DNA from 2 places in the Naumannella cuiyingiana genome. Region 2 is predicted to be linked to the other one. Evidence: riboswitches for the same ligand, from Rfam matches in the RefSeq annotation. Region 2 holds a riboswitch; the other holds the start of a gene.
What was found. Region 2 has a riboswitch for cobalamin ahead of GGQ54_RS06235 (prenyltransferase/squalene oxidase repeat-containing protein). Riboswitches for the same ligand answer to the same signal wherever they lie in the genome.

Region 1 (14,183 bases), 700 kb from region 2:
GCCGGGGCTGCGCCGGGAGGAGGTCGCGCAGCTCGCCGGGGTGGGCGTGACCTGGTACACGTGGCTGGAGCAGGGGCGCGACATCAATCCCTCGGCTCAGGTGCTCGGCGCGATCGCGCAGTCGCTGCTGCTGAATCCGGACGAGACCCGGCATCTGTTCACCCTGGCCGGGATTCCGGCCCCGCCGGCCTCGCAGTTGTCCGAGACCATCACCGCCGAGCATCTCGCGCTGCTGGACCAGTTGCTGCCGTTTCCCGCGTGCTTCCAGACCGCGCGCTTCGACGTGCTCGCCTACAACCGCAGCTACCGGTTCCTGATCGGCGACTTCGCCGCGTCGGGCGAGTCGAACTGCCTCGTGCACTGTTTCCTGGATCCCGAATGGGCGGCCGCCTACGGTGCAGAGATTCACCAGGTACGCCGCCGCGTCGCGAGCCGACTGCGCTCCAGCCAGGCCAAGCACCTGGAGGACCCGCTCTGGCAGGAACTGATCGGCCGGCTCGGCCGGGAGTCCGCCGAGTTCCGCGAGCTGTGGTCGTTGCGCGATGTGATGCGCAACGGACCGCACACCAAGACCATCGATCACCCGCGGGCGGGCGTGCTGCGGCTGAAGTTCGGTGGGATGTGGCTCGACGGCGCGCCCGGCGTCCGGTTCACCCCGATGACGCCGGCCGACGGGCCGAGCGCGACGGCGCTGGCCCGCTTCGACGAGTGGTACGCCGAGGAGCCGCGGGTCTACGTGCCCGCCGCGGACTTCGCCGGCTCCGGATCCCCGGTCGGCCGCCGCGACCAGTAGGCGGCGAGCGCCGAGCCGGACAGGTTGTGCCAGACGGAGAAGATCGCGCCGGGCAGGGCCGCGATCGGGTTGAAGTGCTGCGCGGCCAGGGTGACGGCGAGGCCGGAGTTCTGCAGGCCCACCTCGATCGCGACGGTACGCCGGGCCGCCACATCCAGGCCGGTGATCTTGGCCGCGCCGTAGCCCAGCAGGTAGCCGAGCAGGTTGTGCACGATCACCGCGATCAGCACCACGCCGGCCACGGTGAGGATCCGCGACGCCGAGCCGGCGACGATGATCAGCACCGCGGTCGCGATGCCGAGCACCGAGATCAGCGGCAGGATCGGGGCGATCGCGTCGACCACCCCCGGTAGCAGCCGGCGCAGCACCAGGCCGAGCAGCACCGGCACGAGCACGACCTGGACGATCGAGATCAGCAGCGCGGGCGCATTGACCGGGAGATAGCTGCCGCCGAGCAGCAGCACCAGCAGCGGGGTCAGGATCGGGGCGAGCAGCGTGGAGAACGTGGTCATCGCGACCGACAGCGCGACATCGCCCTTGGCGAGGTAGGTGATCACGTTGGACGCCGTTCCGCCCGGGCAGCAGCCGACCAGGATGACGCCGATCGCCAGCATCGGATCGAGCCGCAGCACCACCGTGATCAACCAGGCGACGCCGGGCATGATCACATACTGGGCGACCACCCCGACGGCGAGCGCCCAGGGGCGCTTGGCGACGATGGCGAAATCGGAGCCGCGCAAGGTCATGCCCATGCCGAGCATGATCAGCGCGAGCAGCCACGGGATGGCCGGCGACCAGCCGGAGAAGGTGGCCGGCGAGGCCAGGCCGATGCCGGCGGCGATCAGCACGATCACCGGGGTCAGCGTGGCCGACCAGCGGCCGATCGTCTTCAGGGTCGAGGTCTCACCACGTCGTGCCATCAGTCCTCCCAGGGCGTCCCGGGTGACTCTAGTGGGAATTTCCCGACCGGCGGGCGGCTACCGATCAGACCTCGACGTAGCGGCGGCCCTCGAAGGCCCGCCCGAGGGTGACCTCGTCGGCGTACTCCAGATCGCCGCCCACGGGAAGCCCGCTGGCCAGTCGGGCGACCTGCACGCCCATCGGCAGCAGCAGCCGGCTGAGATAGCTGGCGGTGGCCTCGCCCTCGAGATTCGGGTCGGTGGCGAGGATGACCTCGGTGACGGTGCCGTCGGCGAGGCGCTGGCAGAGCTCGCGGACGTGCAGGTCGCCGGGGCCGATGCCGTCGATCGGCGAGATCGCGCCGCCGAGCACGTGGTAGGTGCCGCGGAACTCCCGGGTCCGCTCGATCGCGACGACGTCCTTGGACTCCTCGACCACGCAGATCACCGTGCGGTCGCGCTTCGGATCACGGCAGACCCGGCAACGCTCGCCCTCGGCGACGTTGAAGCAGACCTCGCAGTAGCGGACGCTGCTGCGCACCTTGTTCAGGGTGTCGGCCAGCCGGGCGATGTCGTCGGGGTCGGCGGCGAGGATATGGAAGGCGATCCGCTGGGCGCTCTTCGGCCCGACGCCGGGCAGCCGCCCGAGCTCGTCGATCAGGTCCTGAACGGGTCCCTCGTACAACGCAGTGCCTCCCTTCGCCGCCGGCTCAGCCTAGCCGCGGCGACCAACACTGCCGGTACGCCGCGCGCGACCCGGACTGGCGGGCTCAGCCGGGCAGGCCGGGCAGGCCGCCACCGAACGGCCCGCCGCCGGCTGGTCCGCCGCCGGCGGGGCCCCCGCCGAGACCGCCGGCCACCGGGCCGAGCTTCTCCTCGGCAAGCTGCTGGGTCTTGGCCTGCGCGTCGCGATAGGCGGCGATGATCAGGTCGCCGAGCGACTCGGTGTCCTCGGGATCGGCGGCCTCGGGCTTGATGTCGATCGCGGTCATCTCTCCGGTGCCGGTCAGGGTGACGGTGACGAGATCGCCACCCGCGGACCCGGTGACCTCGGCGCTCGCCAGCTCCTCCTGCGCCTGCGCGAGCTGTTGTTGCATCGCCTGGGCCTGGGCCAGCAGGCCCTGCATGTCTGCGCCTTCTCCGAACATCTCAGTCCTCTCGGATCGGGAACCTTGTCGGCGTCCCCGGGTGTGCGTACCGGGCCAGCGTAGCCAGCGCCCGGCGCGTTCTCGCGGGAACGCATCGGGTACGCCGGTCAGCGCTCGACGGGCTCCTCCGCGATCAGCTCGGCGCCGAGGTGCTTGGACAACAGCTCGCTGTGCGAGGCGCCCGCGTCCTCGACCGGATCGGATTCGCCCGGCTCGGGCTCCTCCTCGGGCTGGTCGGCCGACGCTACGCCGCCCGCGCGGGTGGGGCGGATCCGCTCCCGGGCCGCGGCGGAGCGATCGCTGGTCGGCGGGGCGGCTCGCCAGGGGTCGTCGTCGGGCGGCGGGGGCTCGCCCTGGGGCGGCGGGCCCTGCCAACCGCCGCCGGGCGGGGCGCTGGACTCGCGGGCGGAGGGTTGCCGCGGGGGCGGGGCCTGGTCGGCCGACGGCGCCGGCCGCTCGGGCGGGGCCGGCCGCGATGCGGGGCGCGACGCGCCGCCCTTGGCCGGGGCCGCGGACGAGTCGACCATGGTGGTGATCCGCAGGTCGACGCCGAGCGCGGCGACCAGCGCCTCCCGGAGCACGTCCTCGCCGCGGCCGCGCCCGAAGCTCTCCCGGGCGCCGGCATTCGGCATCGCCAGGGTCAGGGTGCCGTCCAGCACCTCCGCCACCTGCGCGTTCTGGCTGACCAGGATCCAGGTGAACCGATGCAGGCGCTTGACCTCTTCGAGCACGTCCGGCCACAACCGGCGTACCTCCGCCGTGTTCAGCGCGCCCGGCTGTGCCGGTGGTGTCTCTTCGGCCGGGGGCGGCTCGGGGGTCTTCGCCGCGGGCGGTGCCGGGGTCTCGGCCGGGGGCTCCGCCGCGCGCGGCGCCGGGGCCTCGGCCGGGGGCGGTGACGCCTCGTTGACCCGGCCGGCGTCCTCGGTCGGCGGGGTCTCGACGGAGCCGGGCTCGGGCGCGCCGGCCGGACGGGCATTCTCGGCACCCGACGGCGCCGCGGTCTGCGGCTCGCTCCTGCGTCCCGCGTCCATCCCGATCCGGCGCTCCAGGCGGTCCAGGCGGGCATGCAGGCCGCGGTCGTCGACATCGGCCCCGGGGAGCAGGATCCGCGAGCACATCAGCTCCAGGTGCAGGCGCGGCGCGGTCGTCCCACGCATGTCGGTCAGTCCGCGGGCGATCACCTCGGCACCGCGGGTCAGCTCTCCCGGCCCGAGGGCGGCGGCCTGGGACCGCAGCCGCTCGGCCTGGTCGCCGGCGACATCGATCAGCCCGCTGGCCACCGCGTCGGGCACCTGCGCCACCACCAGCAGGTCGCGCAGCCGGCGGAGCAGGTCCTCGGCGAACCGGCGCGGGTCCTGGCCGACCTCGATGATCTTGTCCACCCCGGCGAAGACCGCCCCGCCGTCGCCGGCGGCGAAGGCGTCGACGATCTCGTCCAGGAGCGAATCCGGCGTGTACCCGAGCAGCGCGGTCGCCTGGGCGTACGAGACTCCGGAATCCTCCGCGCCGCCCAGAAGTTGATCAAGAACCGAGAGCGAGTCGCGCACGGATCCGGCGCCCGCGCGCACCACCAGCGGCAACACGGTGCTGTCGACGGCGATTCCCTCGGCCTCGCACAGCCTCGCCAGATAGGCGCTCAGCGTCTTGGGCGGCACCAGCCGGAACGGATAGTGATGGGTACGCGAACGGATCGTCCCGATCACCTTGTCCGGCTCGGTCGTGGCGAAGATGAACTTGACGTGCGGCGGCGGCTCCTCGACCAGCTTCAGCAAGGCATTGAAACCCGCCGTGGTGACCATGTGGGCCTCGTCGACGATGTAGATCTTGTAGCGGCTCTGCACCGGCGCGAAGAACGCCCGCTCGCGCAGGTCGCGGGCGTCGTCGACGCCGCCGTGGCTCGCCGCGTCGATCTCGATCACATCGATCGAGCCCGGCCCGCCGCGGGCCAGGTCCCGGCACGATCGACACACCCCGCACGGCTCCGGCGCGGGGCCCTTCTCGCAGTTCAGGGCGCGGGCGAGAATCCGGGCCGAGGTGGTCTTGCCGCAGCCGCGCGGCCCGGAGAACAGGTAGGCGTGGTTGACCCGGTTGTTGGCCAGCGCGCGCTGCAGCGGTGCGGTGACATGGTCCTGACCGATCACCTCGGCGAAGGTGTCCGGGCGATACCGCCGGTAGAGCGCGAGCGGCGCATCCGGCGGCGGTTCGCTCGCCTGCTGACCGGCGGCCGCCGGAGCGGGTGCCGCGGGCGCATCGCCCCAGAGCGCCTCCTCCTGCTCGAAGGGCGCCTGCTCGAAGGGCGCCTGTTCGAAGGACGCGGGCGGATCCTCGCCGAAACGGCCCTCGTCGAACTCGTCCTCGCTCACCCGGCAACCCTAGTCGGCGCCACCGACACCGACCACCGATCCGCCCGACCGGCCGGACCGGACGGGGGTACGCCGAGACGCACCCCCACCCGGCGCCTCAGCGCACCCGCAGCCGCGCCGTGCCGGTCGTGGCGGCACTGGCCTTGTCGCCGCCGTAGGCGACCTCGATCCCCAGCTCACCGCTGGCATCGTCGGGCACGGTGATCTCGAGATCCGCGCGGCCCTTGGCCAGGTCGATCCGAGTCTGCGGAACGCCGTCCACGAACACCACGACCCAGCCGGTCGCGTTGTTGCCGGCTCCGGTGATCAGGGAGCGCACGGTCACCTTGTCCCCCGGGCGGGCCTCGGGCCGGGCCAGCCGCACCTGGACGCCGACCTTGCCCGAACCGATCTCCTCGGGCAGCAGGAATGCCGGCATCGGCTGGTCGTTGGCGGTCAGGTCGATGCCGAACTCGCTCGCGAAGCGCACCTCGGACGTCCAGGAGGTGTCCCCGTCGTCCTCGGTGATGTCGAAGACGCGGCCGCCGCGCAGGCGGTTCCGGTCGGAGCCGGACAGGCCGTAGGTGCCGAAGCCGGTGCCCGGCGAGTAGCCGAGGCGTACCCCGTAGTAGTTGCCGAGGTAGCTGTTGACGTGATCATGGCCGACGAAGACGCCGTCCACGTCGCCGCGCTCCAGGATGGCGCTGAACAGGCCGGAGTTGAACGGGCCCGGGCACTCGTCCTCGTTGCGCTCGCCGACGATGCCGTGCCGCGACTTGCCGCGCGCGGCGGCGCCGGATCCGCGGGTGTCCACGCCGCCCCACCACATGAAGCGGTGCTCCCAGAGCGCGATGTGCTGGAAGAGCAGGCCGCGGAGCTTGCGGCCGAGCTCTTGCTCCACCCGCGTGGACTCGTCGCGGTACCAGGCCACCTGATCCATCCGGACCCAGTCCCAGGTCGGGTAGCCGGTGAAGTCCTGCCCGGCGATCCGACCCGGCGCGTAGCGGCCGGAATCGATCAACCAGATGCCGTACGCCGGTGCACCACCCTGACCGGATTCGATGATCAGATGCGTGTTCGAGGTACCGGTGAGGCCGTCGATGTTCGGGCCGTTCAGGTTGTAGTCATAGCTGCGGTAGAAGTCGAGCATCTCCGCCTCGTCGACACCGGATGCGCTGAAGGAGTCCTCGTCGTGGTTACCGAAGGTGACGGCCCAGGGAATCCGCCGGGACTCCATCGGCAGCACGACATTGTTCAAGGCCTGCTTGACCTGGTAGAGCGAGCGCGGGCCGCCGGTGATCACATCACCGTTGATCACCACGAAGTCGGGATGCTCATCGTCGATGATGCGCTCCATCGTCTGCACGGTGCGCTTGTCGGTCAGATGATCATCCTGGGTGTCGTTGAACTGGATGATCTTGAACTTGCCACCGGAGAACTGGAGCTTCTTGCCGGCACGAGTGGTCGAGGGACCGAGATCGACCGGTGCGGCCTCGGCCGGCGTGGCGCCGGCGATGGCGGCCGCGCCGAGGGCGCCGAGACCACCGGCGACGAGCAGGCCGCGGCGGCCGACGGTGAGCGGGGAACCGGGCGGGAGAATGTCATCGGACATGGGGGGCCTCCTTGGCAGGTGGGACGACGGCTGAAGCCATCGAACCTTTGACAGGGAAACTCCCGGCGACGACGGGGTTACATCCGCGCGGCCCCGGTCAGGCCGCGGCGGGAGGTCGGAAAAATAAGGGGCCCCCCGCGCACCCGACAGAGCTCACTGACCCTTGCTGCCTTCCGGCCCTGGGGGATTGGGCGAGGTGACGCCACACGGGGGACCTTCGGAGCAGTCTAGGCGCTCGGTGCGCCGGCTTCCACTCGGCGCCGCGGCCGATAGACGAGCCGCCGGAGCCCGACTTCGGCCGGGCCGCGCAGCCCGGCTCGCTCCGTCAGGTACGCCAGCCCCAGCGTGACCAGCCAGCCGGCGATGGCGACGAACGCCATCGACCAACTGGAGAGGCGCGCGCCGAGGCCGAGACCCCAGGCCGAGAGCAGCGGTGCGAACATGATCGACTGGGCGAGGTAGCCGCTGAGTGAGCGTCGGCCGAGCGCCACCATTGCCACGACGGGAGCGCCTGCGGGCCGGCGGCGCCGGGCGATCGCGTGGGCGGCCAGCCCGAACGCCGCGGCGTACCCGATTCCGGCGAAGACGCCCGTGTAGAACTGCGGCACGAAGTATGCCCAGCCATGCGCCACGCTCGGACCGCCGAGGTGCTCGGCCGCCGTCGCGGCGCCGCCGAGCCAGCCGACGCCGACCCCGATCACGGCGACCCGGCGCAGCAGCGGCAGGTGCCGCCCGGGCTCGTCCAGGATCCGGTGCCGGGAGGCGAGGATCCCGCACAGGAACGCGGTCGGGATCGACAACAACAAGAAGGCCATCATCGGGAGGGTGAACACATAGCCCGTGATCCGAGCGAGCGCCGAGCTGAGATAGTCCGGGTCGCTGATCCCGATCCGCGCCTCGGCCATCGGATTGCCCGGGGGCCCGGCCCCGGCCGGGGCGAATGCCCCACTGAGCAGCGACAGCACACTCATGATCGCGCCGAAGACGAACAAGATGATCAACCAGACCTTGATCGTGGCGTCCTTGCGCCCGAAGAACAGCGGCACCAGGACCAGGCCGACGAGGCCGTAGACGCCGATGATGTCGCCCGCCCAGAGCAGGAAGGCGTGCGCCGCGCCGATGACGATCATCCAGAGGTGGCGGACGCGCAGCAGGCGGCGGGCCTGCTTCGGCGGCGTGCCGGAGGCGGTCTGCCGGGCGTAGAGCTGGCCGATGCCGTAGGCGAACAGGAACGCGAACATCGGGTACGCCCGGCCGTCGGTCGTCGTGATGATCACCGCCTGGACGATCGAGTCCGCGACACTGCCCGGTGTCGGATGCATCTGGACAGCGCCCGGCCGCGTCGCGTACAGGAACCAGGGCGTGTTCGCCAGCGCGATCAGCAGCAGCATGGCCCCGCGCGCCAGGTCCGGCGCGAGCGCGCGCTCGGCGACGGGCGTCGAACGGGCGGGCCCCGCGGCGGTGGGCGGTCGGGACATCGGCTCTCTCCTGGGGCGGCGATCGGCTGGCTCTCTGCGATCCTGCCGTGCCGCGGGCTCATCGGCATCCGGGAAGGCCCGGGCTCGGCCGCCCCGCCTCGGGTTCGCGTCGGCCGGGCCGCCTCGGCTATCCTGCCCGGCGGAGGATTCGCCTAGTGGCCTATGGCGCTCGCTTGGAAAGCGGGTTGGGTTAACGCCCTCAGGGGTTCGAATCCCCTATCCTCCGCCAGACGCGGCCGATCCGCTCCCGCGGGGCCGCGGCCAACGCCTCGCGATGCCCCGGTCACCGCGCCCGGACCTCCCGGGCCGCCGCGACCAGATTCGTCAGCGCGCGGCGTACCTCCGCCTCGCCACGGGTCTTCAGCCCGCAATCCGGGTTCACCCACAACCGCTCGGCGGGCAGGACGTCCAACGCGCGGTGCAGCAGCGTGGTCATCTCGGTCGTCTCCGGTACGCGGGGCGAGTGGATGTCGTAGACGCCCGGCCCGACCGCCCGCCCGAAGCCCGAACCGGCCAGATCCCCGAGCACCTCCATGCCCGAGCGCGCCGCCTCGACGGAGGTCACGTCGGCATCGAGGCCGTCGATCGCCTCGATCACCTCGCCGAACTCCGAGTAACACAGATGGGTGTGGATCTGGGTCGCGTCGGCCACCCCGGAGGTCGCCAGCCGGAACGCCCCGACCGCCCAGTCGAGGTAGGCCGGCTGCTCGGACCGGCGCAGCGGCAACAGCTCGCGCAGTGCCGGCTCGTCGACCTGGATGATCACCGTGCCGGCGGCCTCCAGGTCCGCGCACTCCTCGCGGATCGCCACCGCGACCTGGTCGGCGACCTCGGCGAGGAGTTGATCATCGCGGACGAACGACCAGGCAAGGATCGTCACCGGGCCCGTCAGCATGCCCTTGACGGGCCGGTCGGTGAGCGACTGGGCGTACCCGATCCACTCCACCGTCATCGGTGCCGGCCGCGACACGTCGCCCCACAGGATCGGCGGTCGCACGCAACGGCTGCCGTAGGACTGCACCCAGCCGTTCGCCGTGATGGCGAAGCCGTCGAGCAGCTCGCCGAAGTACTGCACCATGTCGTTGCGCTCCGGTTCGCCGTGCACCAGCACGTCGAGCCCGAGCCCGGACTGCAGCTCGATCACCTCGGCGATGTGCCCGCGCATCACCCGGGCATAGGCGTCGTGATCGAGCCGCCCGGCGCGGTACTCGGCCCGCGCGCGCCGGATCTGCGGCGTCTGCGGGAAGGACCCGATCGTCGTGGTGGGCAGCGCGGGAAGGTCGAGCCGTTCGGCCTGGACGCGCGCGCGTTCGGCGGCATCGCTGCGTCCGGTGCGGCCCGCGCGGGCGGCGGCGACGCGCTCGCGCACCTCCGGGCGCCGGACCCGCGGATCGGCCGACCGGCGCTCCGCAGCGCGCCGGGCTTCGGCCAACCGGGGCGCGACCGCGTGCGGGCCGTCGGCCAGCGCCCGCGCGAGGGTTCCGACCTCGTCGATCTTCTCGGCGCCGAAGGCGAGCCACTCCCGCACGGCGGGGTCGAGCGCGTCCTCACCGTCGAGGCCGTAGGGCACGTGCAGCAGCGAACAGGAGGTGGAGACGGCGAGCGAGCCGGATCGTGCCGCCAGCTCGTGCAGCGTGGCGATGGCGGCATCCAGGTCCGTGCGCCAGACATTGCGGCCGTCGATCACGCCCGCCGCCACGGTCAACCCGGACAGATCGACACCATCGGGTACGCCGCCCGCGACCAGGTCCAGCCCGACCCCGTCGATGCCGCTCGCGGCAAGCGGCCCGAGCGCGGGACCGGGGTCGCCGAAATAGCTCTGGACCATGATCGCGGGACGGTCGGCAACGGCCGCGAGCCGGCGGTACGCGGCCGTGATCTCGTCGATCCTTCCCGCGCTCAGATCGGTCGCGAGGACCGGTTCGTCGAACTGCACCCAGGACGCGCCGGCGGCGGCCAGCTTGGGCAACAGCTCGGCATGGAGGTCGACCAGCTCTGCCAGGCGCGTCCACGGGTCGGCCGATCCCGGGGCGGGCTTGGCCAGCGACAGGAAGGTCGCCGGACCGATGATCACGGGACGCAGCGACACGCCGGACCGGTCCCCGGCGACGGTGCGCGCGAGTGCCAGATCGTCCAGCACCGCCTCGGGATGCAGCGCGAAATCGGTGTCGTCGGCGATCTCGGGCACCAGGTAGTGGTAGTTGGTGTCGAACCACTTGGTCATCTCCAGCGGCGCCAGCCGGTCAGTGCCCCGGGCGGCGGCGAAGTAGCGATCGCGATCATCATCGATCGCGGCGTACCGTCGCGGCAACGCCCCCAGCAGCGCCGCGGTGTCGAGCATCTGGTCGTAGTAGGAGAACGTGTTCGTGGGCAGCGCATCCACTCCGCCGTCCAGCAACCCGCGCCAGGCGGCGCGGCGCAGATCGCGGGAAACTCCGGCGAGCAGGTCGGCGTCGGCCTTGCCCGCCCAGTAGGCCTCCAGCGCCCGCTTCAGTTCGCGGCGCGGCCCGATCCGGGGCAGCCCGGCGACGGTCGCGCGAAAGGCGCCAATCTTGTGGTTGTCGGTCATCGATGTCTCCGGTCGTCGCTGTCATGCCGCCTCGTCGCGGGCGCACGCCAGCGGCGGCCGGCGCACGTCTCGGCAACGGCCGTTCTGGTCGGCGCACGCCCGGTCCACGAGGCGGTCGGCCGCCGGGTCGCTCGGGACCCGGCACGGCTGGCAGGTCTTCGGACTCACGGGCGTCCCTGCCATGGGCAGGATTCCTACTGGCCGTCGCTTCCCGGGCTCGCACCCAGTGCCGATGACGGCGGTCGTTCCCATTCACCGCTGCGGGACAGTCCCGGATTCCCACCGGGTTCCCTCTCGCGCCCGGACGGCTCGCACCGCCCGCGCACTGTCCCCGGCCGGCGCGCCGCCCGGAGAAACCAGTCGCACCTCGATGACAACACACCGATCGTCCGGGGTGCGGCATGATCACTCCGCGGACACCGAATAATCGATTGCCGCACCGGCTCCGACTGCGTAGCGTGATCGTCAGTCACCAACGGAAGGGAGGAAGACGATGATCAACAATACGACCGCCGGCGTCGCCGCCGTCTTCGCCTGTTCCGGGTCCTTGCGCTGACCTTCCCGTCGCGCCGCCCGGAACGATCACCCGGGCCCACGGGCCCAGCCGCCCGAAACGTCAACGCAGCAAGGACCTCTCATGCGACATCTCGATCCCCTGTCCCCCTATGCGGCGCTGAGCATCAGCGCCCAGCACGCCCTGGCCAAGAGCCAGTCCCAGCTCAGCCGCGAGGCGGCCCGTAGCTACGAGCGCCGCTCGGCACTGCGTCAGCGCCGCCGCCGCACCCGCTGAGCCGGTACGCCCGCGCGGCACGTCGGACACGACGCGTCGCGCGGGCGTACCCAGGTGATCATTCCGTCGTCGGCACCGTCCGCGGCTCCATGATCAGCCTGGCAAGCGCCTCACCCTGATCGATGCGAACACCGTCGCGCTGGACCTCAGCCCGAATCAGATCGATCCCGCGCCGATGATCAAGGTCATCATCGACGGTCCGCTGCGCGACTCCTGATCATCAACCGACCGCGACGACGCCGTCCTTCCAGTAGCCCATGAAGGACAACTGCTTGCGCGGCAGACCAAGTTCGTTGACGAGGCTGCGGCGCAGGCCCGTCACCCAGCCGGCCTCGCCGGCCAGCCAGGCGTACCGGTCCTCGTCGGCCGACGCCTCTTCCCAGATCAGCAGCCCGTCGCGCTCGCGGTCGGTCTCCTCGACACCCTCGCCCGGCACGCCGGAGGTACGCTGCCGCGCCCACTCGAGCACATGCGGGGTGGCGTCGTCGCCGACCCGCTCGCCGGTTCGGGCGACCCAGCGCACCTCGACGCCGTCCGGCGCCTCGACCGGCTGCGCGTCGTCGGCATGGGGCACCTCGATCACGGCCAGGCCGGTCGCCTCGGCCGGCAGCACCGACAAGATATTGCAGATCGCCGGCGCGGCGGTCTCGTCGCCGACGAGCAGCAGCTCACGCGCCCGCCCGGGCTGCCAGGCGACGCCCGAAGCGTCGTGGCCGGGCACCCGGGCGTCCGGCCCAACCAGTAACACCTGCTGACCCGGCGCGGCGGTCAGCGCGAAGCGCGACGCCGGCCCCGCGTCGCCGTGACAGGCGAAGTCGATGTCCACCTCGCCCGCCTCCGGGCGGACATCGCGCAGCGTGTAGGTGCGCATCGGTGGCCGACGCTCGTCCGGGAGCTCGCGCCACGCGGCGTACCAGTCGTCGGCGCCGGCCAGCGTCTCCGGATCGGTGCTGAAGATCAACTTCACTCGCTGGTCGAGCAGGGTGGCGCCGCAGAAAGCGAGCTCGGGGCCCGCCAGGGTCACCCGGACGAAGCTCGGGCTGATCCGCTGCGCGCGCAGCACCTCGGTGCGGAAGATCCGGTACGGCTTCGACATGGGCCTGCTTTCTCGCTGCGGGTGGGGCCGCAAGCGAGGTTAGGTGAGCCTAAGCAAAATGTCGAGTCGGGTCAGCGCCTCCGCGCATTACCGAAGATGCTGCGGAAGATCTCCCGCGCGGCGGTACGCCCGATCTGGCGGACCATCGTGTTCTTCGACAGCTGCTCCAACAGCCCCGGCTCCGCCTTCGTGTGGCGCTCGCGCGGCGGCTCCGGCGGCGCGTCCGGGCCGGGCGCCGGTGCCGGAGCAGCGGGCGGGGCCGCGGCCTGCGCGCCCGCGGTCAGCCGCGCGGCCAGCTTCTCCCGGGCGGACTCGCGATCGACGGCCTGGCCGTACTTCGCGAACTGCGGCGAACCCTGCACCGCGGCGCTCACGTCCTGCGCCGGCGCCGGCGCCATCAGCGACCGCGGCGCCAGCATCCGGGTCCACGCCACCGGGGTCGGCGCGCCGTCGGGGTCCATCACGGTGACCACGGCCTCGCCGATGCCGAGCGTCTGCAGCACCTCACCGAGGTCGTAGGAACTGGTCGGGAAGGTCGCGACCGTCTGCTTCAGCGCCTTCGCGTCGTTCGGCGTGTGCGCGCGCAACTGGTGCTGGACGCGCGAGCCGAGCTGGGCCAGCACGTCCTCGGGCACGTCCTTCGGCGTCTGGGTGACGAAGAACACGCCGACCCCCTTGGAGCGGATCAGGCGTACCGTCTGGCCGATCGCCTCCAGGAACGCCTTCGACGCATCCTTGAACAACAGGTGCGCCTCGTCGAAGAAGAACACCAGCTTCGGCTTGTCGGCGTCCCCGACCTCCGGCAGCGTCGCGAACAGGTCGGCCAGCAGCCACATCAGGAAGGTCGAGAACAGCGCGGGCCGGTTCTGCACATTCGGCAGCTCCAGCAGCGAGATCACGCCCAAGCCGTCGGGCCCGACCCGCAGCAGGTCCTCGGTGTCGAACTCCGGCTCGCCGAAGAACTCGTCGCCGCCCTGATCGGCGAGATTGGTCAGGCTGCGCAAGATCACGCCGACCGTGGCCTTGGACAGGCCACCGATGGAGCCGAGCTCGTCCTTGCCCTCGTCGCTGGTCAGGAAGGTCAGCACGGCCTGCAGGTCGGACAGGTCGAGCAGCGCGAGGCCGGCCCGGTCGGCATAGGAGAAGACCAGCCCCAGCGAGGACTCCTGGACCTCGTTCAGATCGAGCACCTTCGACAACAGCACGGGCCCGAAGCTGGAGACGGTGGCGCGCAACGGCGTGCCCGTGCCGTCCGTGCCGAGCGCATAGAACTCGACCGGGAAACCCGTCGGCTGCCAGTCCTGGCCGATCTTCGCGGCGCGCGCGGTCAGCTTGTCCGAGGGCTGACCCGGCGCCGAGATGCCCGACAGGTCGCCCTTGATGTCGGCCGCGAATACCGGTACGCCGGCCTCGGACAACTGCTCGGCGAGCACCTGAAGGGTCTTCGTCTTGCCGG
Region 2 (14,183 bases):
GATCGAGCCGAGCAGGGTGGACTTCCCGCTACCGGTACGCCCGATCGCCAGCACCAGCTCGCCCTCGGGGATGGTCAGGTCGACGCCGCTCAGCACGTCGGCATCCGCGCCCGCATAGCGGACGGTCAGCCCCTCGACCGTGATCACCAGACACCTCCGCTCACGACAGGCCCCCCAGCTCCGCTCGGTGCCGGTCGGCCTCGCCGACGCCGAGGGCCGGCGGCGGCGTGATCACCGCGGGCAGCAGCGCGATCGCAAAGCCGACCAGCAGCAGCGGCGTGACGACGGGCCACTCGTCGACGGTCGGGATCAATACGGCGGCATCGGCCGACTCCCAGACGATGCTGAACACCACGAACGGCGCCAGCCCGCAGGCGACGACGAGTGTCTCGGCCACGCCCCAGCCGTCGGGGCGGTAGCGAGTGCGGCGTACCGTGCGGCCCGCGAAGCGGAAGCCGAGCACCCCGCACAGGGCGCCGGCGGCCAGGAACGGTACGCCGGCAGGCAGCGCGAGCGGGCCGATCCGCAACTGGTCCATGAATCCCGACAGCGTCGCGTAGGCGCCGATCGACAACAAGATCATCGCGGCCAGGATCAGGACCGCCGAGCGCACCCGATCGGCCACCCGGCCGCCACCGGTACGCCCGTAGCCGCGCGCATCCATCGATGACGCGAGCTGCAAGGAGCGGTCCAGCGCATCGGTCACCACGGGGACCACGATCGCCCGCACGAACCGGTAGCGCCGGACGAAGCCACGGCCGGGCGCGCTGACCCCGGTGCGTAGCGCTCGGGCCCGGCGTACCCGCAGCACCGAGTCCGCGAGCTGGGCGAAGACGGTCACGGAGACGACCAGGATCGCGCCGATCTCGTACAGGGCGCCGGGCACCTGGGCGAGCAGACGCTTCGGGTTGGCGAGCGAGTTCGCGGCGCCGACGCAGACCACGATGCAGGCCAGCCGGAGGCCGTCGTAGAGCCCGTAGAGCAGGGATTCCGCGCTGACGGCGCCGAGCAGCCGGAACCCGCCGACCCAGTACGGCAGCGGCACCTCCGGCAGCCGGAACAAGATCGTCTCGCCGTCGCCGCCGCCGAAGATCACCCGGTAGAACAGCCGCATGATCACGATGAACGCGCCGAGCAGCAGGTAGAAGCGGAACGACCGCGACCACGGGCCGTCACCGCGGCGGGCGGCGACGACGACGGCGGCGACGGCCATCAGCAGCAGCGTGAGCAGCGGATTGATCGTCAGGCTGGCGGCAGCGGCGAGTGCGATGGCGTACGCCCACCAGGCCGCGGGATTCAGCGATCGCGGCAGCCAGTAGCGCACCCACGCCGCCCGCGGCGAGGGCCCCGGCCTGGTGTGCACTCCGCCGCCTTCCGGTCGCTTGAGGTCCGATCCGGCAGCATAGCCGCCGCTCAGGGGCCGAACCTGCGCCACAACATGATGCCGCCGCCGACGGCACCCACGCCGGCGACCGCGCCGATTCCGGCAATGGTGCCGACCGGTACGCCGCCGACAACCGTGGCGGTCGGCAGCCGCCGGGCGCCGTCGGCGCTTCCCCGGGCCGGGTCGGTGCGGGTCTCGACCGCGGCCGGCGACGGGGTGGGCGTGCCGGCGGGTGTCGGTGTCTGGCTGGGTGTCGGGGTCCGGCTGGGTGTCGGGCCGGACGTCGGGGTCGGGGTGCGGGCGCCGGTCGGGCTCGGCCGGGGGGACCGGCCCGGGGACGAGCCGCGATGCGGGCTGGGTGCCGCGGTCGTGCGCCGCTCGGGCCGGGCTTTCGGCGTACCCTCGCCGGAATCCTCGCGCCGGCCGCGCTCGCCCTCGGCGACCTCGGGCTGCTGAGCGCGCGGGTCGTTGCCCCGCGGTGCGGGCTCGGTGCGCGGCGCCTGCTTCTCGCTGTTCGGCCGCCGCGGGCTCACCCGCGGCCGCGGGTTGGTCTCGGCGGTTGCGTTCAACGAGAACGACCAGCCCTCGAAGCCGCCGACGATGGCCTGTCGGTTCTTCACCCCCCACTGCGAGTAGGTCCACGACCCGCCGTTGGTGGCATGCCAGTAGGACCAGTACGCCTTCGCGGGCGGGGTGTCGATGCACCGCTCCCGGTAGCCCGGGTTGCCCGTGACGGCGAGCTGCTCGGTGGCCGAGGGCCGCCCGGCGATCCGACAGATGAACTGGTCGCCCCAGCGGCGCACACCCTCGATGTCCAGGCCGGCCCGCCGGAGCGCGTCCAGTCCGGTGCCGGAGCCGAAGTTCGGCGCGCAGCGGACGATCGTCTGACCGCCGAGGGCCTGGAAGTCGACCACCACCGTGACGCCCTTGGCGTCCTTGCAGTAGCCGGCATAGCCGGCCGCCCGGGCTCGCTGCGGGGCGAGCCAGGCGGCCGCGCCGGTGATCAACAGCGCCAGTACGGCGGCCGCGGCCAGCACCCGGCTCGCGCCGCCTCCCGTGCCGCGCATCAGTGTCGCCGCAGCAGGCGGGCGCCGGCACCGACGGCGAGCAGACCCGCGGTGAGCAGGCCGATGATGGCCGGAGCGCCGGTATCGGCCAGCGGTCCGGCGCCGGGCGAGGGCGGCGGGGTCGCGGTGTCCGGGTTCGGCGCTGCCGGAGCGCTGGCGGTCGCGTCCGAAGTGGGCGAGACGGTCGGCGGGGCGCCGATGCTCGGCGTCGCGGACGCGCTCGAGGACGGCGGGACGGTCGGGGACGCCGAGACGGTCGAGGACGCCGAGGCAGTCGGGGACGGCGACGTGCTCGGGGACGGCGAGGCGCTCGGCGAGGCAGTGCTCGGCTGAGGCGTCGGCGCGGGCCCGCGTCCGAGCTCGGTCAGGGAGACCGGGACGAACGCGAAGATCGCCTGAGCGCTCGCGCGGCGCCACTGGTCGTTTCCGTCGGCGCCCCCCGCGGCAAAGGACTCGGCGTTGTAGGCGATGGCACCGGCATCGCTGCCGGTGTCGAGCTGCAGGCCGGCGACCCACTCGCCGGCTGCGGCGGCGGCCTCGTCCTCGCCTGCGGTGGCCAGTGCGGCGGCGACCAGCCCGGTGCTGTTGGCATTCGCGCCCTCGGTGGAGACCCCGCCGCCGAAGGATCCGTCGTCGCGCTGCTCTGTGATCAGCCAGGCGACGGCTCGCGCCGCCGATGCCGTGGCGTCGTCACCGCCGGCGGCGTACAGCGCCATGATCGCCATCGCGGTCGCGTCGCGGTCGGGCTGCCCACCCGCGGCATCGCAGCCCCGGCCGTCGGGATCGGGGAAGATCACGAAGAAGCCGTCCGCGCACTGCTGGGTGATCAGGAAGTCGACGGCCTCGCCGGGCAGGGCGTCCTCCTCGGCCAGGCCCATCACGATCAGGCTCTGGGCGAAGGTGTTCGCGGCACCACCGGTACGCTCACCGGACTCCAGCGTCGAGGCGACCTGACCGTCCGGTCCGATGGCGTCGGTGGCCAACCCGACCAGGTCCAGGCCGCCGAAGTCGGCCGGATCGCGACCGACCGACTGGGCGGCGACGATCAGCTTGCCGACCGATCCGGACGCGTAGTAGCCCTCGATGCCGAAGCTGGTGTAGTCCGACGCATTCGCCTCGACGGCGTCGGCGACCTCCGTGACGCGGTCGGCGTCCGCGCCGGCGGCGATCAGCGCCCACAGCGTGTCCACGGTGAGGCCCCAGTCGGTGAACGAAGGATCGAACGACGAGCCCATCCGCCCGTCGTCGAGCTGCCCGTAGAGCCAGTCCGCCGCGGCCGTGGCCTCGGCCTGCCGGGCGACGGGTGCGGCCTGTGCCGCCGGCGCGACAAGCGCGCCCAGGGTGAGTGCCCCGGCGGCCGTGACGGCGCCAAGGGTCGACAGAATCTTCATTTTTCCTCGTATCTGCTGTCCGCGACAGATCGTCGAAGGTGGCACCCGTCAGGTGGCGATCCGGCTCTACGGTTGCGGGACAGCGCCGGAATCTCACCGGCTTCCCCTGGGCCTGACGGGCTTGGGTTCAGTTGTGGCTCGCGCCGCGCGCAGCATATACCCCGACCGTCGTGACCAGCGGCGCAGATCGATCAGCGACCTGCTCCTGCTGCGTCACCCGCCCTGGTCTGGCGTGGGCGGCAGCCATCGCGTCAGCCGGGTATCCGCGCGGACATACAACGGGTGCCGCGGCTGGCCCGATTTCGTCAGTCCCAGCGCGTCGAGCCGCCCAGCGAAGGCCACCACCTCGCTGACTCGGCCGGGACGCCCGTGCGCGCCCCACGCTGCTACCACCGGACTGCCGGCTCGCACGGCGACGCCGAGCACATCGCGAAGGTGATCATCGTTCTCGGGGCCGACGGGATCGTCGGCCCGCCACAGGTCCGCCGGCTTGGTGGCTCGGTACGCGTACAGGTTGACCACGACGAGACCGCCCAGACCCCACGTCCTGGCGAATCTCATGCAGCGCCGGATCGTCGGATCGTCCTCCTTCGCGTCCGCGGTCGACGGGTTGAGCAGGATGAATGTCGCGTCGGGCCGATCGACATCCCACACGCGAGTGAGTCGGTACCGGTAGCGCCCACACTCCGACAGCACGGCGCCGCTCGACCGTCCGTTGCACGAGATGTCTCCCACCGCTATCTCCTCCGTCGCCGCATCATGATCACAACAGCCGCGCAAGCCACCGCCGCGAGCGCGATCACCCCGACCAGCGTGGCGATGGGCGATCCCGGCGTCTCGCGCGGCTCGGCCGGCGAGGCATCCGACCCCTGATCGGGATCCGCGCCGGGCGGCGCCGGGGCGGCGTTCAGCGCGAACGACCAGCCCTCGGTCGAGCCGGGAGCCACGGTACGCCGGTCCGCCCCGAGCTGGGAGAACTGCCAGGCGCCGCCGGCCTCGGCGTACCACGACGACCAGTGCGCCGCCTCGGGCGGGGTGTTCGTGCAGGTCTCGCGGTAGCCCGCCCGTCCGCCCACCGTCAGCCGTTGATCAACTCCGGGCCGGCCGTCGATCCGGCAGACGAAGGAATCGCCCCAGTCGGGCACGCCGGTGATCTCGAAGCCCGCGTCGCGCAGCGCCGCAAGGCCGGACTGCCCGCCGGCGTCCGGGGCGCACCGGGTGATCACGTCGCCGCCCAACGCGGTGAAATCGACGACCACGCTGACCCCGTCGGGTTCTCGGCACGCACCCGGATATCCGCCCTCGGCGCGGGCCACCCCGGGCGCGATCAGCCACATGATCAGCGCAGCGAGGATGATCAGTGCGCGGCGACTTCGGCCCACTCGTCCCGCGCAACTTCCGGCGCCGGCTGGGCCGGGGCATAGGCACCGCACCAGCGGGTGATCTGGGCGAAGGTGCGCTCGCGCACCGGCGCCGCCGACAGCAACAGGTCGTGCATCCCGTCGGCGATCCGGGCAACGGTGACCAGCGGGCCGAGCCGCACCGCCCGCGAGGCGATCTGGCGGACGTCGAGCACGATGTCGGACCGCATCATCTCCTCGTCCCAGCTCCGCCGGAAGAGGGTACGCCCGGCCGCCAGCACCAGCACCGGGCAGCCGATCCCGAGCCCCCGGGCGACCCGCTGGTGACCGTTCAGCACGGCCTGCAGCCAGCCCGCCCGGACCAGCGAGATCTCGCCGCCCTTCAGCGTCAGGTCATAGTCCCACTCGCCGTCATGATCAAGGTGGGTCGCCCGGCGGTGGAATCCGGGATCGGGCAGCGGCAGCGGGGTGGTCGGCCGCAGCGTGCTCAGCGACTGCACCATCGGCGGGCCGAGCGTACGGATCGTCTGGCTGCCCTGCAGGTCCAGCCACGGCGAGTTCAGCACGAGCGCGACGAGCGTACCGTTCTCGATCATGGAACGCCGCTCGGCGGCATACAGCGACGCGATCAGCCCGCCCGTCGAGTGACCCATCAGGAGCAGCCGCGGATACTCGCTGGCGATCACCTCGCAGGCGCGATCGAGCTCGACGAAGTACTCGGTCAGGTCGGTGGTGAACCCGAACAACTGCCCCTCGCGATAGCTGCGGCCGTAGCGGCGCAGGTCGATCGCGTGGAAGGCGTACCCGTGACGGGTCCAGTAGTCCGCCAGGTGCCGCTGGAAGAAATAGTCGTTCCAGCCGTGCACATACAACACGGCGGTACGCCCGGGCTCGCCCGCGTCATCGAGCCGCCGCGCGGCACGCACCAGCGTCGCGGTGATCTCGGTGTCCTCGGGCTCTCCCGGGTAGACCTGTGGCTCGGTGATCGGCAACGACAACTGCTCGAAACCGTCGAGCAGGTCGGGCCGCCATGCCGTCACAGCACACTCCCGACCGGACCGGCCTCAGCCGGACTGTCGCAGGTCGTCGTCGACGTCGGCGTACTTCGCCGCCAGCTCCGCGTACTCGTCGGGGATGTCGTCTCGCGGATCATCCTCGGAGGGATACGGATCGTCGTCCCGCCCTCCACGAAGTTCCCGCTCCAGCGACTGGAAGTCGGTGTCCACGGGACGGTACTTGAGTTCCCGGGCCACCTTCGTCTGCTTTGCCTTTGCACGGCCGCGCCCCATCTGGGTCGACCCCCTCGCACTCGTCACGCGGTGAACCGCGGTTCATCTGGTCAATGTCGTGCCTGACAGGCTACCCAATGGTGGGCGCGCAGCAAACCCGGATCGAGGGGTGTCGGCGATCACACGACAGGCTCAGCCGACGGGATGTTCGCCGACCAGCCGGGCCCCTTCGGCGCCGTTGTCGACACGTCCACAGACCCATGCGGGTACGCCGCGCTCGGCCAGCAGCGCCAACGCCGGATCGGCCGCCTCCGGGGCCACCACGGCCACCATCCCGACCCCCATGTTGAGGGTCGCCTCGAGGTCCTCGCGGGTCACCTGACCGGCCTCGCCGACGAAGCCGAAGATGGGCGCGGGCGACCAGCTCGACCGCTCCACGACGGCGCCGAGCCCACCGGGCAGGACCCGGACGAGGTTGTTGGCCAGGCCGCCGCCGGTGATGTGGCTCATGGCGTGCACCTCGACCGCCCCGGCCAGCGCGAGGCAGTCCTTGGCATAGATCCGGGTGGGCACGAGCAGCTCCTCGCCGACCGGCTTGCCGAGCTCGGGGATCACCTGCTCCAGGCCGATGCCCGCACCGTCCAGGACGTGCCGGACGAGGGAATAGCCGTTGGAGTGCAACCCCGAAGCACCCATCGCGACCAGCACATCGCCCGGCCGGACCCGGCCGGCGCCGAGGATCTTGTCGCGCTCGACGACGCCGGTGGTGGCGCCCGCGACGTCGTACTCGTCGGGCTCCAGCAGCCCGGGATGCTCCGCCGTCTCCCCGCCGAGCAGCGCGGCGCCGGCCTCCTCACAGCCGGTGGCGATGCCGTCGACGATCGCGGCGATCCGCTCCGGGTCGAGGCTGCCGCAGGCGATGTAGTCGGTGACGAACAGCGGCTCGGCGCCGCACACCACCAGGTCGTCGACCAACATCGCGACCAGGTCGATGCCGATGGTGTCGTGCACGTCCAGCGCCTGCGCGATGGCGACCTTGGTGCCGACACCGTCGGTCGAGGTCGCCAGCACGGGGTGGTCATAGCCCTTCAGCCCGGCCGCGTCGAAGAATCCGGCAAAGCCGCCGAGCCCGCCGAGCACCTCCGATCGGTGCGTCCGGGCGACCGAGTCCTTCATCAGCGCGACGGCGCGCTCGCCGGCCTCGATGTCGACGCCGGCAGCGGCGTAGGCGGATTTGCTCATCGGATCTCTCTTCCCGGGTTCGCGGCTCAGCGGGCCGCGGTCTCGGCGGGCAGCGGCGGCGCATCGACCTCGGGCTCCACCTCGTCCAGCGTCGGCTGTTCGGCGACCTGGCCGCCGGCCCGCGCGGCCAGCGGCAGCTCGATCGGGTAGACGCCGTCGAAGCAGGCGCGGCAGAGCCGCTCGGCCGGCATCGTGGTCGCCTCGGTCAGGCCGTCGAGGCTGACATAGGCGAGCGAATCGGCGCCAAGTGAGGTGCGGATCTCGTCGATGGTCAGGCCGTTGGCGATCAGCTCCGCGCGACTGGCGAAGTCGATGCCGTAGAAGCACGGCCAGCGCACCGGCGGCGAGGAGATCCGCACATGCACCTCGGCGGCGCCGGCCTCGCGGAGCATCCGGATCAGGGCGCGCTGGGTGTTGCCGCGGACGATGGAGTCGTCGACGACGACCAGCCGCCTGCCCTCGATCACCTCCCGCAGCGGGTTCAGCTTGAGCCGGATGCCGAGCTGGCGGATGGTCTGGCTGGGCTGGATGAAGGTACGCCCGACATAGGAGTTCTTGACCAACCCCATCCCGAACGGGATGCCCGACTCCTCGGCGTACCCGATCGCGGCGGGCGTACCCGACTCCGGAACGGGGATCACCAGGTCGGCCTCGGCGGGCGCTTCGCGGGCGAGGGTACGCCCGATCTGCAGCCGGGTGGCCTGCACGCTGCGGCCGGCGATCGCGGTATCGGGCCGCGCGACGTAGACGTACTCGAACAGGCAGCCCTTGGGATTGGCGTCGGCGAACCGGACCGAGCGCAGGCCGTCGGCATTGATGATGATCATCTCGCCGGGCTCGATCTCGCGCACGAAGGAGGCGCCGACGATGTCGAGGGCCGCCGACTCGCTCGCCGTCACCCAGCCCCGAGCCAGCCGGCCGAGCACCAGCGGGCGGATGCCCTGGGGGTCGCGGGCGGCGTACAGGGTCGAGTTGTCCATGAAGCACAGGCAGAACGCGCCACGCAGCCGCGGCAGGACCCGCATCGCCGCCTGCTCCAGCGATTCGGCCGGATCGGCGACCAGCAGCGCGGTCAGGATCGCGGTGTCGGAGGTCGAGTCCATCCGGGTCTTGTGCGGCACCGCCGGGGCGTCGTCGTACTCCTCCAGCCACGCCTCCAGCTCGTCGGTATTCGTCAGATTGCCGTTGTGGCCGAGCGCGAGGCCGCCGGCATCGGTCGGCCGGAAGGTCGGCTGCGCGTTGTCCCAGACCGAGGCGCCGGTGGTGGAGTAACGGGTGTGGCCGACGGCGATCTGCCCGGTGAGGGAGCTGAGCGTCGCCTCGTCGAAGACCTGCGAGACCAGCCCCATGTCCTTGAAGACCATCATCCGGCGGCCGTCGGACACGGCGATGCCGGCCGACTCCTGGCCGCGGTGCTGCAGGGCGTACAGCCCGAAGTAGGCGAGCTTGCCGACCTCCTCGCCCGGCGCCCAGACCCCGAACACGCCGCATTCGTCCTGGGGGCCGCGGTCGTGGGGGTCGAGTTCGTCGGTCAGCAGTCCGTCGGGGCGGGGCACGTGCCCAGCCTAACGGGCGCCCCGCACATTCCCGGCATTCGCGCACGAGCCCGCCGGCGGCGGCTCAGGGCAGCGGGTCGTCGGCGCTCGGATAGCTGAGCTGGGTGCCGGGCCGGGTGACGGCGAAGGCGCCGACGCGGACGGCATGCCGCACCGCGGCGACCAGATCCGCGCCGCCGGCGAGCGCGCCGGCCAGGGCCCCGGTGAAGGCATCGCCCGCGCCGGTGCTGTCGACCACCTCGACCGTCGGCGCGGCGACGCGGGTGATCCCGTCCCGAGCGCCGAGCAGGGCGCCGGCGCCGCCGAGGGTCAGCGCCACGGACCGGACACCCGCGGCGAGCAGGGCGGCGACCAGCGCCTCGTGATCATCGGCCGGCGGCGGCTCGACGGACAACAGGGCGAGCGCCCCGGCGCCCTCGTGCTCGTTCACCACCAGGGGGTCGGCGAGTGTGACGGCCTCGGGGTCGATGTCGATCACCGGCGCCAGGTTGAGCACCCAGCGCGTGCCGGCGTCGCGGGCCGCCCGGGCGGCGGCCAGGGTCGTGTCGGCGGGGATCTCGCCCTGCCCCAGCACCACCGCGGCACCGGCGAGGGCTGCCGGGTCGATCATGGCCGGCGTGATCGCGGCGTTGGCCCCGGAGACGACGATGATCGAATTCTCCCCGTTGGCGTCGACCTCGATCAGCGCGGTACCGGTCGGCTCGGGCAGCCGCGCCACCCGCGTCAGATCGACGCCCGCCGCGGCCAACAGCTCCAGCGCCGGTTCGGCCCGGTCGTCGCGGCCGACCGCGCCGATCATGATCACGTCGGCACCGAGCCGGGCGGCGGCCACGGCCTGGTTGGCGCCCTTGCCGCCGGGGCTCGCCACCACGGAATCGCCGAGCACGGTCTCCCCCGGCCCGGGTAGCCGCTGGGTGGTGACGGCGATGTCCAGATTGGCCGAACCGACGACCAGCAGCGCGCCGCGCCCGGGACTCATCCGCAGCTCATTCCAGGGACTCGTCGGCGTCGCTGAGCAGGTACGCCGCGGCGGCCGAGGCGCCGGCGGCGGTGAACACCGCGGGCCAGGCGCCGATCTTCTTGGCCAGCGGGTGGCTGGCGCCGAACGCGCCGAGGTAGATCGCCGACAACACCGCCGTGATGCCGGGGCCCCGGCGGGCCAGCCAGGTGCGCCCGGCGTACGCCCCGGCGAGCCCGAGCACCACCCCGCCGAGCGGCCGGACCCCGGTCTCCCGGGCCGCCAGGTAGCCGCCGATCAGGCCGAGCGCCACGATCGGCGCGGTCTTCACATCTGCCGCGTCCTTCACTGCCATGTTCGCGAGGCTACCCGCGGCTCACTCGGCGCCCGCGCCCGCCGGCACGCGCTCGTCCGCACGCTCGATCGGCCCGGGCGGCGTACCGTCGCCGAACGGGCGCCCGCCGAGCTGCTCGCGGTGGTGTGGGGTGAGCCAGTTGGACAGGTCCGGGCCCTTCGGCACGATGCCGGTCGGATTGATGTCGGTGTGCACCTCGTAGTAGTGCCGCTTGATGTCGACGAAGTTGGTCGTGTCGCCGAACCCCGGGGTCTGGAACAGGTCGCGGGCGTAGGCCCACAGCGTGGGCATCTCCGAGAGCTTGCTGCGGTTGGTCTTGAAGTGTCCGTGATAGACGGGGTCGAAGCGGGCGAGGGTGGTGAACAGGCGGACATCGGCCTCGGTGATCGTGTCGCCCATCAGGTAGCGGCGGGTCTCCAGCCGCTCGCTGATCTTGTCCAGGGCGGCGAACAGCCGGTCATAGGCGGCCTCGTAGGCCTCCTGGGAGCCCGCGAAGCCTGACCGGTAGACGCCGTTGTTGATCTCGGTGAAGATCAGCTTCATCACCTCGTCCATCTCGTCGCGCAGCTTCTCCGGATACAGGTCCGGCGCGCCGTCGCGGTGGAACTGCGTCCACTCGGTGGAGAAGTCGAGGGTGATCCACGGGAAATCGTTGGTCACCACCGACTTGGTCGGCACGTCAACGATCGCCGGCACCGTGATGCCGCGCGGATAGTCGGGGTAGCGGGCGAAATACGCCTCCTGCAGCCGCTCGTAGCCGAGCACGGGATCGCGGGGTACGCCGTCTGCGCCGGGGTCGCCGTTGTCGAAGGTCCAGGACCTCTTGTCGTGGGTCGGGCCGGCGATGGCCATCGAGATCGCATTCTCCAGGCCCAGCAGCCGGCGCACGATGATCGCGCGGTTGGCCCACGGACAGGCCCAGGCGACGACCAGCCGGTAGCGATCGGCCTCGACCGGCCACAGCTTCTCCGGTGTCGGCCCGACCTGCGGCGGTGCGGCGTCGCGGGTGATCCGGTCGGGAATGTAGTTCATGTCCCGGTTGAACTCCTTGCCGCCCTCGACATAGGCGCCCTTGGTGGAATGCTCGTCCTGCTGCTCGGGCGTGCTCGTCTCGGTGGTCATGATCATCTGTTCCTTGTCTGCCAGCGGCGGAGGGTGTCGTCGACATCGACCAGCTCGACGACGCGGGTGGGGAGCGATCCGCGACGCAGGCGCGCGGTGCGGATCCGGGCATTCAGGTCGGTGATGATCTCGCGCGCCTCGTCCTCGGTGCGGGCGTCGGCGAGGATGGTGTCGAGCTCGGCGACCTCGGCGCGCAGCAGCTCGGCCTCGCTCGCGGGCCGCTCGATGCCCTCGCGGCGCATCTTGTCCTTGATCCACCAGTCGGGATCGGTACGCCGGATGCCGGTGATGGGCTTGCCGGCGCCGGGCAGGTTGTCGAACTCGCCGCGCTCCGTGGCCTCGCGGATCTGTGCGTCGACCCAGCTCTCGAACTGCATACAGCCACCTCCGCTCGCGAGCCTACGCGAGCTCGGAAATGACATCGTCGACGACCCGGGCGAGCGCGGTGCGCATGGCCGCCGCGTCGACCAGGCCGGGGTAGAACGTCGTCTGGGCCCCCAGCCCGTCGATCACCAGGTGCAGCCGCTCGGCCAGCCGTTCCAGGCGCGCGGGCCGCAGCGGGGCCCCGGGCACCGCCCGCGGCTCCCGTCCCGCCAGCAACAGCACACACACCCGGGTGGTGACGCGGATGCCGTCGAAGGATGAGCGCGCCCACCGGGCCCCGTACGGCTGCCGGACCACGTCGGCGAACACCGCGAGCTCCATCGCCCGCTCCTCGTCGGTGGGCAGGAACTGCTCGCAGATGTCCAGCACCCGGGCCCGCGGGGTCCGCTGCGTCCGGTCGAAGGCGTCGGTGACCCGGCCCCGGATCCGCTCGACGATGCCGCCGGTCGCGAAACCGACGAGCTCCTCCTGGTTCGGGAAGTAGTGCCGGATCGCGCCGCTGGACATGCCCGTCTCGGCCACCACCGCGCGCACGGTCGCGCCGGCGAGTCCGTCGCGGAGCAGGATTCGGCGTACCGCATCGGCGATCTCCGCCCGGCGCTGTTCGTGATCGACCACCTTGGGCATGAGGTTTTTATAGCACAGTCGTTCTGTTATGGTGGTTTTAGCACTGACGTACTAGATCATCGGAGGACCCGTGGACGTCTTCGGACTGCTCGGCCTGGCCGGCCTGGCGTTGGTCGACAGCACGAGCATCGGCACCCTCGTGGTGCCGATCTTCTTGTTGCTGGCAGCCAATTTCCGGCTCGGTCGCGTCCTGGTCTACCTGGCCACGATCGCGATCTTCTACTTCGCGATCGGCCTGGCGCTGTTGTTCGGCGCCCGCGGGTTCGTGGAGAACTTCGGTGCCGCGCTGGACTCCCCGCCCGCCTACTGGGTGCAACTGGTGCTCGGGATCGGGCTGTTCGCGCTGAGCTGGTTCATCAATCCGGGCAAGGAGAATGCCGAGCGGGCCAAGCAGGGTCTGGCGCCGAAGCCCTCGAAGTGGGAGCAGCGGCTGTCCGGATCGACCGGAACGGCCGCCGTGATGGGCGTCGCGCTGCTCGCCGGGATCGCGGAGCTGGCGATGATGCTGCCCTACCTCGGCGCGATCGGCATCCTGACCGCCTCCGGACTGCCGATGGCCGGCCGGGTCGCGGCGCTGGCCGGCTATGTCGCGGTGATGATCGCGCCGGCGCTCGCGCTGATCGGGGTACGCCTGGCGCTGGGCGAGGGCGCCCGGGCTCGGCTCGCACGAATCCGCGACTGGGTGGCGCGCCAGGCCGCCGCGTCGGTGCCGTGGGTGCTCGGCATCATCGGCTTCCTGCTCGCCCGCGATGCCGCCTGGCGGCTCGGCCTGTTGGACATGCTGGGATCCTGAGACACCCTTCGACAACGAGGTGATCATGAAGCTGAAGGAGTTCGTCGACGCGCGGATGGCCGAGCCCGGCTCGGTACCACCCGCCGCCGCGGCGACCTATGCCGCCCTGCTCGCCCTGCCTCGCCGCATCCGGCGAGACGCGGCGGGCGATGACACCTGGTCCTGGCTGACGGGCGCGGGTAGCGCGTTGGTCGAGACCGTGCTCGGCTTCGACGCCGAATCGGGCGCCGAGCAGCTCATCGCGCGCGTGTACGCCGCGCTGGCCCTGACCTGGGTCGACCACCCCGATTTCGACCCGGCCTGGCGCGGGCTCACCGACGCCGGCTGAGATCAGCCCGCCAGCCCCTGCAGCAGGTACGCCTCGGCGAGGCAGGCCTTGGCGAAGTCGCCGAGATGCAGTGACTCGTCGAAGCCGTGGATGTTGGAGTGCGGATCGCAGACGGCGGTGATCAACACCGTGGCACCGGGCACGGCGTCGGCGAACTCCTGCGCCATCGGGATCGAGCCGCCCATGCCCATCGGCACCGGCTCGACGCCCCAGGCCTCGGCGAAGGCCGCGCGCGCGGTCTCGGCGTACCGGCCCTCCAGCCCGAGCAGCGCGGGCGGACCGGTCTCGCCCGGTTCGACGGTGACCCGGGTGCCCCACGGGGCGTTGGCCTGTAGATGCTCGGTGAGCGCGCGCAGCGATGCGTCGGCGTCGCCGCCGGGCGCGAC

Region 1: it holds a riboswitch for cobalamin, as region 2 does, so the genes downstream of both, metE (5-methyltetrahydropteroyltriglutamate--homocysteine S-methyltransferase) here and GGQ54_RS06235 (prenyltransferase/squalene oxidase repeat-containing protein) in region 2, are expected to answer to the same signal.

The regions. Positions count from the first base shown of each region.
Region 1 covers NZ_JACBZS010000001.1:2,045,426-2,059,608, reverse strand. Annotated here, with positions in the region: gene GGQ54_RS09525 (helix-turn-helix transcriptional regulator) at 1-793, shown strand, start outside; gene GGQ54_RS09520 (bile acid:sodium symporter family protein) at 733-1,713, opposite strand; gene recR (recombination mediator RecR) at 1,778-2,377, opposite strand; gene GGQ54_RS09510 (YbaB/EbfC family nucleoid-associated protein) at 2,463-2,840, opposite strand; gene GGQ54_RS09505 (DNA polymerase III subunit gamma and tau) at 2,948-4,981, opposite strand; gene GGQ54_RS09500 (metallophosphoesterase family protein) at 5,301-6,794, opposite strand; RNA gene ffs (signal recognition particle sRNA small type) at 6,918-7,013, opposite strand; gene GGQ54_RS09490 (DUF418 domain-containing protein) at 7,022-8,272, opposite strand; tRNA gene GGQ54_RS09485 (tRNA-Ser) at 8,414-8,501, shown strand; gene metE (5-methyltetrahydropteroyltriglutamate--homocysteine S-methyltransferase) at 8,556-10,841, opposite strand; cobalamin riboswitch at 10,994-11,134, opposite strand; gene GGQ54_RS09475 (hypothetical protein) at 11,479-11,631, shown strand; gene GGQ54_RS09470 (siderophore-interacting protein) at 11,852-12,727, opposite strand; gene GGQ54_RS09465 (helicase HerA-like domain-containing protein) at 12,799-14,183, opposite strand, start outside.
Region 2 covers NZ_JACBZS010000001.1:1,343,607-1,357,789, forward strand. Annotated here, with positions in the region: gene GGQ54_RS06220 (ATP-binding cassette domain-containing protein) at 1-147, opposite strand, end outside; gene GGQ54_RS06225 (CbiQ family ECF transporter T component) at 161-1,363, opposite strand; gene GGQ54_RS06230 (hypothetical protein) at 1,414-2,451, opposite strand; gene GGQ54_RS06235 (prenyltransferase/squalene oxidase repeat-containing protein) at 2,451-3,842, opposite strand; adenosylcobalamin-variant (AdoCbl-variant) riboswitch at 3,888-3,961, opposite strand; gene GGQ54_RS06240 (DUF1643 domain-containing protein) at 4,056-4,577, opposite strand; gene GGQ54_RS06245 (hypothetical protein) at 4,580-5,224, opposite strand; gene GGQ54_RS06250 (alpha/beta fold hydrolase) at 5,200-6,243, opposite strand; gene GGQ54_RS06255 (DUF3073 domain-containing protein) at 6,268-6,492, opposite strand; gene purM (phosphoribosylformylglycinamidine cyclo-ligase) at 6,625-7,674, opposite strand; gene purF (amidophosphoribosyltransferase) at 7,701-9,230, opposite strand; gene GGQ54_RS06270 (ribokinase) at 9,295-10,209, opposite strand; gene GGQ54_RS06275 (hypothetical protein) at 10,217-10,543, opposite strand; gene GGQ54_RS06280 (glutathione S-transferase family protein) at 10,565-11,665, opposite strand; gene GGQ54_RS06285 (DnaJ family domain-containing protein) at 11,668-12,042, opposite strand; gene GGQ54_RS06290 (TetR/AcrR family transcriptional regulator) at 12,065-12,676, opposite strand; gene GGQ54_RS06295 (GAP family protein) at 12,747-13,469, shown strand; gene GGQ54_RS06300 (hypothetical protein) at 13,495-13,797, shown strand; gene GGQ54_RS06305 (dipeptidase) at 13,800-14,183, opposite strand, start outside.